2 regions of the Streptomyces sp. ITFR-6 genome follow, and region 2 is predicted to be linked to the other one. Evidence: riboswitches for the same ligand, from Rfam matches in the RefSeq annotation. Region 2 holds a riboswitch; the other holds the start of a gene.

Region 1 (5,203 bases), 6.7 Mb from region 2:
GTCGTCGAGCAGTGCGAGGACCTGACGCGCCCGCGCCTTGCGGGCCCTCACCGGGTTGAGCGGATGCACCAGCGGCGCCAGCGACAGCCGTACCCGGCCGAGGATCGCCTCCAGCTCGGCAACGTGCCGGGGCGGGTCGGCGTCCTCGCTTCCCGCGAGCCGGGCAGCGGCCTCCGCCGTACAGGTGTGCACGCACCGCAGCGCCCGCTCCACCCAGGCCTCGGTCACCGAGTGCGTGGTCACCGGCAGCACGAACAGCACCGCGAGTACGGCACCGAGCGCACCGGCCCCCGTCTCGGTGACCCGGAGTACGAGAAGTCCCGCGTCGAGCACGCCGAGCAGCCCGTACAGCATGCTCGCCATCACGGTGACGGCCAGCATCATCCAGGTGTAGGAGACGGCGGCGGTGTAGAAGATCCCGAACACGCCCACCGCCACGACAGCGGCGGCCGCGACCGGCTCGTGGTGCAGCGGCACGGCCACGGCGAAGCCCAGCCCGATGCCGAGCAAGGTCCCCAGGAACCGTCTGAACCCGCGCACGACCGTCTCGCCGCGCGAGGTCGTGGCCACGAACACCCACCAGGTGGCGCCGACCGCCCAGTACCAGCGCTGGTCGGAAAGCAGCTGCCCCACCGCGAGCGCGAATCCCGCGCCCAGGGTCGCCTGTACGGCCTGCCGCGTCGTGATCCGCCGCAGCCCCGCCGCTCCCGGGGGAAGGCCGACCGTCACCGGCGCCGCGATCCGGCGCTCGTAGCACCACGCCCCGAACCGGACCAAGGACGACGCGAGGAGCGACAGCAGCACCGCGGCGTACAACTCGGGCAGCTGGCCGGGCACGGTGTGCAGGAACTGGGCGGAGAAGTAGGCCATGAAGGCGAATACGCCCAGCGAGTGCCCGCGCGGCCCCCACCGCCGCGCGTACACCCCCGCGCCGACGACGGCGAGGAAAGCCAGGTCGCGGGCGACGGGCACGTCGTGCAGCACGGCGGCGAGCGTGAGCACCGGGAGGCCGACGACGGGGAGCAGCGCGGTCGTCGTGGCCTGTCCGCGCACCGTCGGGTCGGTCACCGTGAAGAGGGCGAGCAGCGCGGCCAGGCCCCCCGTGATGGCCGCCACCAGCGAGTGCCCCGCCGCCCCGCACAGCGTGACGGCGAGCCCGATGCCGAGCACGGCCCGGGATGCGAACCGCAGCCGGATCCGTCCGGGATCGTGTGCGACGAACGCCCTCTTCAGCAAGTCGCCTCGCCCCTTTCGCGCATGACACCAGCGCAGACATGAGAAAGGCGCCACAGAGATCCCAGAGGGACCCGCAGCGCCATTGACTCCACTATCTCAACACCTGGGGAGCTAATGGTTCAACTCGACCCCATCTCTATGTACCAATGGCCCAGCGATACCGCATCCTGCCTGACCACGGCAGAGCCAACGGACCAGCGCGAGGACCAGGAGGCCCGGGAGCACCGCCGTCCGCCCCTTCCGGATCCCGGAATGTGAACAGCGGTGCCACGGAGGCGGTCCACCCCCTAGGCTGACCGGTGCAGCTGGTTCGCCCTGTCCGCCAGGCAGGCGCGTCGCAAGAGGGAACCCGGTGTGATTCCGGGACTGCCCCGCAGCGGTAAGTGGGAACGACCGCCGTCATACGCACTGGATCCGTTCGGATCCGGGAAGCGACGGCCAGTAGGAGTCTGCTCCGGCAGACGCGCCCACGAGTCCGAAGACCTGCCCGTTGCCCGCACCCGAACCCTCGGATGCGGATATCCCGGTGACCTCGTGGGCGGGTCGGCGTGCGTGTCAGACGGAGAATCCGCGCCGAGGCGTGTGCGATATCCGTCCGGTCCGTCATCCCTTCGCGTCCGTGTCCCGTCTCCGGGATGTTCAGGAGTCATCTCGCGAAGGAGATTTCCGTGACACCCAAGCCCGCAGCCGCGGCAGCACGAGCCACCGTGTACGGCTACCCCCGACAGGGCCGGAACCGGGAACTGAAGAAGGCCGTCGAGGGGTACTGGAAGGGCCGCGTCAGCGCCGGTGCCCTCCGGGAGACGGCGGCAGAACTGCGCCGGTCCAACTGGAAGCAGCTGGCGGACGTCGGCGTCCATGAGGTCCCGACCGGCGATTTCTCGTACTACGACCACGTCCTGGACACCAGCGTCATGGTCGGCGCGGTCCCCCAGCGGCACCGTGCGGCCGTCGCCGCCGACGCGCTCGACGGGTACTTCGCGATGGCTCGCGGCACCCAGGACGTGGCACCGCTGGAGATGACCAAGTGGTTCGACACCAACTACCACTACCTCGTCCCCGAGCTCGGTCCTGACACCGTCTTCACCGCCGACTCCACCAAGCAGGTCACCGAGCTCAGGGAGGCCGTCGCGCTCGGGCACACCGCCCGGCCGGTGCTCGTCGGCCCGGTCAGCTACCTGCTGCTGGCCAAGCCCGCCCCCGGGGTGGCCGCCGGCTTCGAGCCGCTCACCCTGCTGGGCCGGCTGCTGCCGGTGTACGCGGAGGTCCTCGCAGATCTGCGTGCCGCCGGCGCGGAGTGGGTGCAGATCGACGAACCCGCCCTGGTCCAGGACCGCAGCCCGGCCGAGCTGAACGCCGCCGCCCGCGCCTACCGCGACCTCGGCGGCCTCACCGACCGGCCCAGGCTGCTCGTCGCCTCCTACTTCGGGCGGCTCGGTGAGGCACTCCCCGTCCTGGCGAAGGCCCCGGTAGAGGGTCTGGCACTGGACTTCACCGATGCCGCCGCAGCCAACCTAGAAGACCTCGCCGCCGCCGGCGGGCTTCCCGGCAAGCGCCTCGTCGCGGGTGTCGTCAACGGCCGCAACATCTGGATCAACGACTACGAGAAGTCCCTAGCCACCCTCGCCACCCTCCTCGGCCTCGCGGACCGGGTGGACGTGGCGGCGTCCTGCTCCCTGCTGCACGTCCCGCTCGACACCGCGCCGGAGCGGGACATCGACCCGCGGATCCTGCGCTGGCTCGCCTTCGCGGAGCAGAAGACCGCCGAGATCGTCACGCTCGCGAAGGGACTGACCCTGGGCACCGGCGCGATCACCGCCGAGATCGCCGCCAACCGCGCCGACCTCGCGTCCCGCGCCGACTCCCCGATCACCCACGACCCCGCCGTCCGGGCCAGGACCGCGGCCGTCACGGACGCCGACGGCCGCCGCTCCCAGCCGTACACCGAACGCGCCGCCGCCCAGCGGGCCCACCTCGGGCTGCCGCTGCTGCCGACGACCACCATCGGCTCGTTCCCGCAGACGAGCGAACTGCGTACCGTCCGCGCCGACCTGCGCGCGGGACGGATCGACACGGCGGGCTACGAGGAGCGGATCAGGGCCGAGATCGGTGAGGTCATCGCCTTCCAGGAGAAGACCGGCATCGACGTCCTGGTGCACGGCGAGCCCGAACGCAACGACATGGTGCAGTACTTCGCCGAGCAGCTCACCGGTTACCTCGCCACCCAGCACGGCTGGGTCCAGTCCTACGGCACGCGTTACGTCCGGCCGCCGGTGCTCGCGGGCGACATCTCCCGCCCGGAGCCGATGACGGTGCGCTGGACCTCGTATGCCCAGTCGCTCACCGGGCGCCCGGTCAAGGGCATGCTCACCGGCCCGGTGACCATGCTGGCCTGGTCCTTCGTCCGCGACGACCAGCCGCTCGGTGACACCGCGCGCCAGGTCGCGCTCGCGCTGCGCGACGAGGTCGACGACCTGGAGGCGGGGGGCACTTCGGTGATCCAGGTCGACGAGCCCGCCCTGCGCGAGACACTCCCCCTGCGGGCGGCGGACCACGCCGGGTACCTGGAATGGGCCACCGAGTCGTTCCGCCTGACCACCAGCGGGGTACGGCCGGACACCCAGATCCACACCCACATGTGCTACGCGGAGTTCGGTGACATCGTCCAGGCCATCGACGACCTGGACGCCGACGTCATCAGCCTGGAGGCCGCCCGCTCGCACATGCAGGTCGCCCGCGAACTCGCCGCGCACGGATACCCGCGCGAGGCCGGTCCCGGCGTGTACGACATCCACTCACCGCGTGTACCCGGTGCCGACGAGGCCGCCGCCCTGCTCCGCAAGGGGCTGGAGGCCATCCCCGCCGAGCGCCTGTGGGTCAATCCGGACTGCGGCCTGAAGACCCGCGGCTGGCCCGAGACCAGGACGTCCCTGGAGAACCTGGTCGCCGCGGCCCGCACCGTCCGCGGCGAGCTGCCCGCCTCCTGATCGCGCAGGACCCGGGGCGGCGGCCGGAGGTTAGGGGCGGGCGTCCGGGTCGGCCGGTCCGGCGGGTGTGAAGCGGACCGGGGCCTGGAAGCGGGCGCGTCGGGCGGCCCGGCGGAACGTGGTGAGTACCGCCGGGCCGGCCAGCGTGACGCAGACGAAGTTGGTGACGGCCCGGCCGGTGTCCCAGCCGAGGGAGGTGGCAAGGTCGAAGGCGAGGTAGCGGTGCCACTGCTCGGTGAAGGGCAGGCCTGGCAGATAGGCGAGGGAGCTGTTCGGGTCGAGGGAGAAGGGCCAGAAGGAGAGGTTGAGCAGGAAGCCGAAGAGGTAGCCGGAGACCGAACCGTAGGCGGCGAGCATCAGGACCTCGCGGCGGCCGGTGGCCCGGGGCAGCAGGCCGGCGAGCATGCCCACGAAGGCGCAGCCGAACATCTGGTACGGCATCCACGGCCCGACACCGCCCGTGATCAGGGCGGAGGTGAAGAGCGAGGTGCAGCCGAGGGTGAAGCCGAAGCCCGGTCCGTAGACGCGTCCGGCCAGGACCAGGACGAAGAAGACCGTCTCGATCCCGGCGGTTCCGGCGCCCAGCGGGCGCAGCGCCGCGTTGACGGCGGAGAGGACGCCGAGCATGGCCAGGGCCTTGGAGCTGATGCCGCCCTCGGCGATCTCGGAGAGCACCACGCAGAGCACGAGGACGAGCAGGACGCCGAAGATCAGGGGCGGGGCGTAGTTCGAGCCGAACTCTCCGGGTGCGACGACGAAGGGCCAGAAGAAGGCCACCACGCCGAGGAACGCTGCCAGCGCGATGACCAGTGAGACACGGGTGGTGAGCCGGATGGCCGTCGAGGCGGTCGTGCTCATGCGGGGTCCTCGCCGTCGCGGGGCGCGGGGCGGGGCGAAGCGAGTGCCGAGGTCACCTGGTCGACGGTGAGGAACGGCAGCGGTGCCAGGATTTTCGCGGTCTGCGGTGCGAACACCGGTGA
Region 2 (5,203 bases):
ATGTGCTCGCCCACCTTCTCGGCTACCTCGACGCACAACGCCCCGACCCGGCCTCCGCCCCGGTCCTGACCAACCGCAACGGCCAGTACCTGCATCTCGTGGGCCATTCGTTCGGCGGCCGGTTCCTGTGCGAGGCCGTGCAGTGGGCGGCGGCACCGGAAGCGCCGCGGGTGCTGGGGTGGAGCACGCCCACGTCACCGAGGCGCCCCTTCACCGTGGACAGCATGGTCGTCTTCCAGATGGCGGCGCCCCGGGACGCGTTCGACCGTCTCTTCCCCGCCCTGTTCCCGTCCGGTGCGAAGGTCCACGCCCCCCTGCGCGGACCACTGGTGCTGACCCACTCCCGCTGGGACCGGGCCACCGGTTTCTGGCATCTGCACGCGGAGGGCCCAGCCGGCATCGGGCACTCGGGAGCCGGTACGGCACCGGTCCCCCAGTTCCACACCCGGCTGTTGCCGGTGCACGAGCCGTACGGCCTCTCGGCGCTGGATCACCGGCTGGTCAACGTGGATGCCAGCGGCCGCTTCCGCGGCTCCGCCCGCACCCGCCTGGCCCCGGCCGGAGCGCACTCCGACTTCGACCATCCCGAGTCGGCGCATCTGCTGCTGAGCGTGGCGGCACTGTCGCGATGACCTCACGGGCCGTTGCTCCATGCACACCCGGACGGACCGCCCCCGGCACCGCCGCCCCGGGTGGCGGGGGCGGCGGTGCCGGGGAGCGGACGCAGCCACAGCCGCAGGTCGGGCGCGGGTCAGCTGCGGGCCTTCCGCAGAGCTGCCGCGAGCGAGGTGATGGCTGCGGGATTGCGCGGGCTCTCGACGAGGTCCACGTAGTCGAGGACGACGATGCGGTCGTTCTTGATCGCCGACACATTGGCCAGCGGCGGATAGGACGCCAGGAACTTCTGCTTCTGCTCCGCGCCGGTGTCCCCGTAGTTGTTGATGACGATCACCTCGGGGTCCCGCTCGACGACGGTCTCCCATCCCACCGTCGTCCAGGTGTCCTTGAGGTCCTTCATGACGTGGTCGCCGCCGGCCCTGGTGATGATGTCGTGCGGTCCGGCGTAGGCACCCGAGGTCAGCGGCTTGTCCCGGCCGTCGTCGTAGAGGAACACCCTCGGCCGGTCGGCGCCCTTCAGAGCGGTCGCCTGCGCCTGGGCGACCTCCTTCCGGAACCGTGCGATCAGGGATTCGGCGCGCTTCTCGACGTCGAAGATCTTCCCCAGGTTCCGAAGGTCGGTGTAGAGCGCGTCGAGCGGCGGCATCACCCCTCGCGCCTTCCCCTGCCCGTTGCGGCACGACTCGCTCAGCAGGTAGGAGTCGACGCCCACCTTCTTCAGGGCTGCCGGGGTGAATCCGTCCCCCTCGTTGAAGCCGTAGTTCCAGCCGGCGAAGACCAGGTCGGCGCGTGCGTCGAGGACGAGTTCCTTGTTGATCGTCTCCTTGGACAGCCACGCGGTCTTCTCGTACCCGCCCTTCCAGGGGACGGACGTCAGGTCGCCCTTGTCGTCGGGCATCACATAGCCCGCCATGTGGTCTTCGAGTTCCAGGGCGAACATGATCTCGGTGATACCGACATCGTTGGTGACCACGCGCCGCGGGGCCTTGTCGTAGGTCTTCTTCTCACCGCAGTTCTCGACGGTCACGGGGTAGTGGCCCCCGGCCGCGGGTGCGCTCTTGTCGTCGTTCGCGTCCTGCGGGGTGATCTCGGCGCCGCAGCCGCTGAGGGCCAGCACGGCGGTGAGGGCGAGACCGATGGCGACGGGACGTATCGGGCTGGGCATGGTGGCAGGGCTTCCTTAGTAACGGGCGGCGGGGAGGAGGCGGTCGAAGATCAGCTGTACGGCGCCGGTCTCCGGGTGCGGTACCCGGTGCGCCCGGACGCCGAAGACCTCGGCCAGCAGCTCCGGGGTGAGTACGTCGTGCGGGGCGCCCGACGCGACGATCCGGCCGCGGTCGATGACATGGAGGACGTCGCAGTGGAGTGCGGCGAGATTGAGGTCGTGCAACGCCGTGAGCACGGTCAGTCCGCTGGCACGCACCAGGGCCAGTACCTCCAGCTGCTGGGCGATGTCCAGGTGGTTGGTGGGCTCGTCGAGCACCAGCGCGCGCGGCTGCTGCGCCATGGCGCGGGCGATCAGGACCCGTTGCTTCTCGCCTCCGGACAGGGTCAAAAAGCCCCGGTCGGCCAGGTGTCCGGCCCCGACCTCCGCCAGCGCGGCGTCACATGTGCGGCGGTCCTCCTCCGACACGCGCGCCGTCGGTCCCTGGTGCGGCATCCTTCCCATCGCGACGATCTCGGCGACGGTGAAGTCGAACTCGTGACTCGACTCCTGGGGAAGCGCGGCCAGCCGGCGGGCGGCCTCCCGCGGACTCAGGGCGTGCAGGTCCTCGCCGCCGATCCGGACGGTCCCGGCGGAGGGGTTCAGCGCCCGGTAGACGCAGCGCAACAGCGTTGACTTCCCGCTGCCGTTGGGCCCCACCAGTCCGACGAGCCGGGCGTCGCCCGCTCGCAGCGTGACGTCCTCCACCAGCCGCGCGCCGGCGATCTCGACCGTCAGCGCGTCGATATCGATCCGCATCACGCACCCCCGAAGGTGTAGGAGCGGCGGCGCATGAGGAGGATGAAGCACGGCACGCCGATCATCGCGGTCAGCACGCCGAGCGGCAGTTCCGCCGGGGCGAGCAGCACGCGCGAGAGGATGTCCACCCAGATCAGCAGGACGGCCCCCGCGAGCGGTGCGACGGCCAGCAGACGGCGGTGGTCCGCGCCGACCAGCATGCGCGCGGCGTGCGGGACCATCAGCCCGACGAAGCCGATCGCGCCGCTCACCGCGACCAGCGCCCCGGTGACCGCGGCGGAGACCAGGAACAGTTCCTTGCGCAGCCTGCCCGCATTCACTCCCAGGGCGGCGGCGGTCTCGTCACCCATCGCCAGGGCATTGAGCCGGCGCGCCGACCACCAGAGGTGGGCGAGGCCGCCGATCGTGGCGCCCGCGGCAATCGGCACGGAGGACCAGGTGGCGCCCCCGAGGCTGCCCAGCATCCACATCATCGCGGAGCGGGCGGCCTCGCCCCGCTCCGCGGCGAACACCATGAACGTCGTGATGGCCGAGAAGCCGTAGTACATGGCCGTGCCCGTCAGGACCAGGCGCAGCGGGGTCAGTCCGCGCGCGGTGCTGGCGACCGCGTATACGAGCATCATCGCGAGGAGCGCGGCGAGGAACGCCGCTGTGGACAGCGCCCAGACACCGAAGGCGCCGAAGACCCCGAAGATGAGGACGGCGTTCGCACCGACGGCCGCGCCGGAGGAGATGCCGAGCACGAACGGGTCGGCCAGGGCGTTGCGGACCATGGCCTGGACCGCGACGCCGATGGCGGACAGGCCGGCTCCGACGACCGCGGCCAGTACGGCTCGCGGAAAGCGCAGCTCCCACACGATGGTGTACCCGGCGACTTCACCGGGAGCGATCCGCTGTCCCGTCAGGCCTGCCCACAGATAGCGCGACACCTCTCCCCAGGAGATCCCCGAGGCCCCGATTCCGGCGCCGCAGACCAGGGAGAGCGGCAGCAGGGCACACAGCGTGATCACCAGCAGGGACAGGGGTACGCGCCGGGGAGGAGCGGGCCCGCCACCGGCGCGCGCCGCGCGCGAGGGCGGGGCGGGTATGCGTTCGAGGGGAGTGACCACGGTCGGATCGCTTTCACCTCAGGCCGTGCACCTGCACGATCGAAGGAGCGGCCCGGACGCGAAGCGCCCTGTGCAGCACCTCTCGCAGTCCACGGCGAATTGACAGGAGCCTTCACCGCCGCGGGTAATCGGGCTTGCGGAGCCATGGGGACGGCTCCGCCTACCGTTGCGGGTCAGCGCCGGAATTCGACCGGACTTCCCCCGCGGGGCGTGAGCAGCTTACGGGTACGGCACCGTGCTCTCCCTTTCGCCCCTGAGTCCCGAGCGCCCCGGAGCACCCCCCGAGCACCCCCGAGTGGCCCCTGAACAGCCCCTGACCCGCCCCGGAGAAGCCCCTGACGGGAGCACCGCACGGGCGCCGGAGCACCTAGCGTGACGGCGGATGCCCCGGCCGGGCCCGCACGCCTGACACAACCGCTCTCTTCGCAAGGAGGATCTATGCCGTTCAGGGGCAGATCCGCACTACGGCTCATCGCCGCACGGGGCACGGCCACGGCTGTGGCGGCTGCCACGGCCGCCGCCACCGGCCTCGCCGCCGCTCCCTCGGTCCACGCGTCGCCGCCCGCGACAGCTGCCCTTCGGTGGGCACCGTGTGACGTCCCGGCGGACCCGGGAGCCGAGTGCGCCGCGCTCTCCGTGCCGGTCGACTGGGACCACCCGGACGGGCCGAGACTCGATCTGGCCGTGGCCCGCCGCAAGGCCACAGAGCCCGGGGCGCGCGTCGGCTCCATGGTGTTCGGCCCCGGCGGGCCGGGCGACTCGGGTGTGGAGAGGGTGGTGGGCGGGATCAGCCGGTTCAGCCCCGAGGTCCGCCGCAGGTTCGACATCGTCAGCTTCGACCCGCGCGGCGTGGGCGGCAGCAACCCGGTGACCTGCTCCGGTGAACTGCTTGCCGAGCGGCCGTCGCCCGAGCTGGAGAGCCAGGCGGACTTCGACGCCACCCTGGCGTACAACAGACGGCTCCGCGCCGACTGCCGGGCCCGTACCGGCCCGGTGTTCGAGCACCTCGACACCGGGCAGACGGTCCGGGACCTGGACGCCCTGTGAGCCGCGCTCGGCGAGCGGAGACTGACCTTCCACGGCAGCTCGTACGGCACGCTGCTCGGCGCCCAGTACGCCGAGGCCTACCCGCGGCGCGTGCGCGCGATGGTGCTGGAGAGCGTGACGGACCACAGCGTCGCGGCCACCCGCGAATTCCTGCGCTCGGAGGCGGCCGCGGCGCAGGACTCGTTCCAGGAGTTCGTGAAGTGGTGCGAGGGTGCGGCGGACTGCGCCCTGCACGGCCGTGACGTCCGCGCCGTCTGGCAGGGCCTGCTGGCCCGCGCCGCGCGCGGCGAGCTGGCGGACCCGGCGAAACCGGGGACCTCGCTGTCGTCCTCGGATCTGGTCAACTCGTACGCGTTCCGGAGTTTCTACGAGGCCGACTACGCGGGCCTGGCCACGGGGATCGCGGGGATGGACGCGAGCGAGCCGCTGCCGGCGTCGCCCACCGGGACGGCGCCGCTGCCGCCGG

What was found. A riboswitch is a leader RNA that binds a small molecule or an ion and turns the genes downstream of it on or off. The one in region 2 is predicted to bind cobalamin.
Region 1: linked by a shared signal. The riboswitch ahead of metE (5-methyltetrahydropteroyltriglutamate--homocysteine S-methyltransferase) and the one ahead of RLT59_RS05375 (FecCD family ABC transporter permease) in region 2 are both predicted to bind cobalamin.

What each region holds. Positions count from the first base shown of each region.
Region 1 covers NZ_CP134612.1:7,904,529-7,909,731, reverse strand. The annotation lists gene RLT59_RS35735 (FUSC family protein) at 1-1,236, opposite strand, end outside; cobalamin riboswitch at 1,526-1,742, shown strand; gene metE (5-methyltetrahydropteroyltriglutamate--homocysteine S-methyltransferase) at 1,905-4,223, shown strand; gene RLT59_RS35725 (ECF transporter S component family protein) at 4,254-5,081, opposite strand; gene RLT59_RS35720 (ABC transporter ATP-binding protein) at 5,078-5,203, opposite strand, start outside.
Region 2 covers NZ_CP134612.1:1,252,492-1,257,694, forward strand. The annotation lists gene RLT59_RS05360 (hypothetical protein) at 1-632, shown strand, start outside; gene RLT59_RS05365 (ABC transporter substrate-binding protein) at 752-1,783, opposite strand; gene RLT59_RS05370 (ABC transporter ATP-binding protein) at 1,799-2,581, opposite strand; gene RLT59_RS05375 (FecCD family ABC transporter permease) at 2,581-3,690, opposite strand; cobalamin riboswitch at 3,792-3,938, opposite strand; partial or broken gene RLT59_RS05380 (alpha/beta hydrolase) at 4,129-5,203, shown strand, end outside.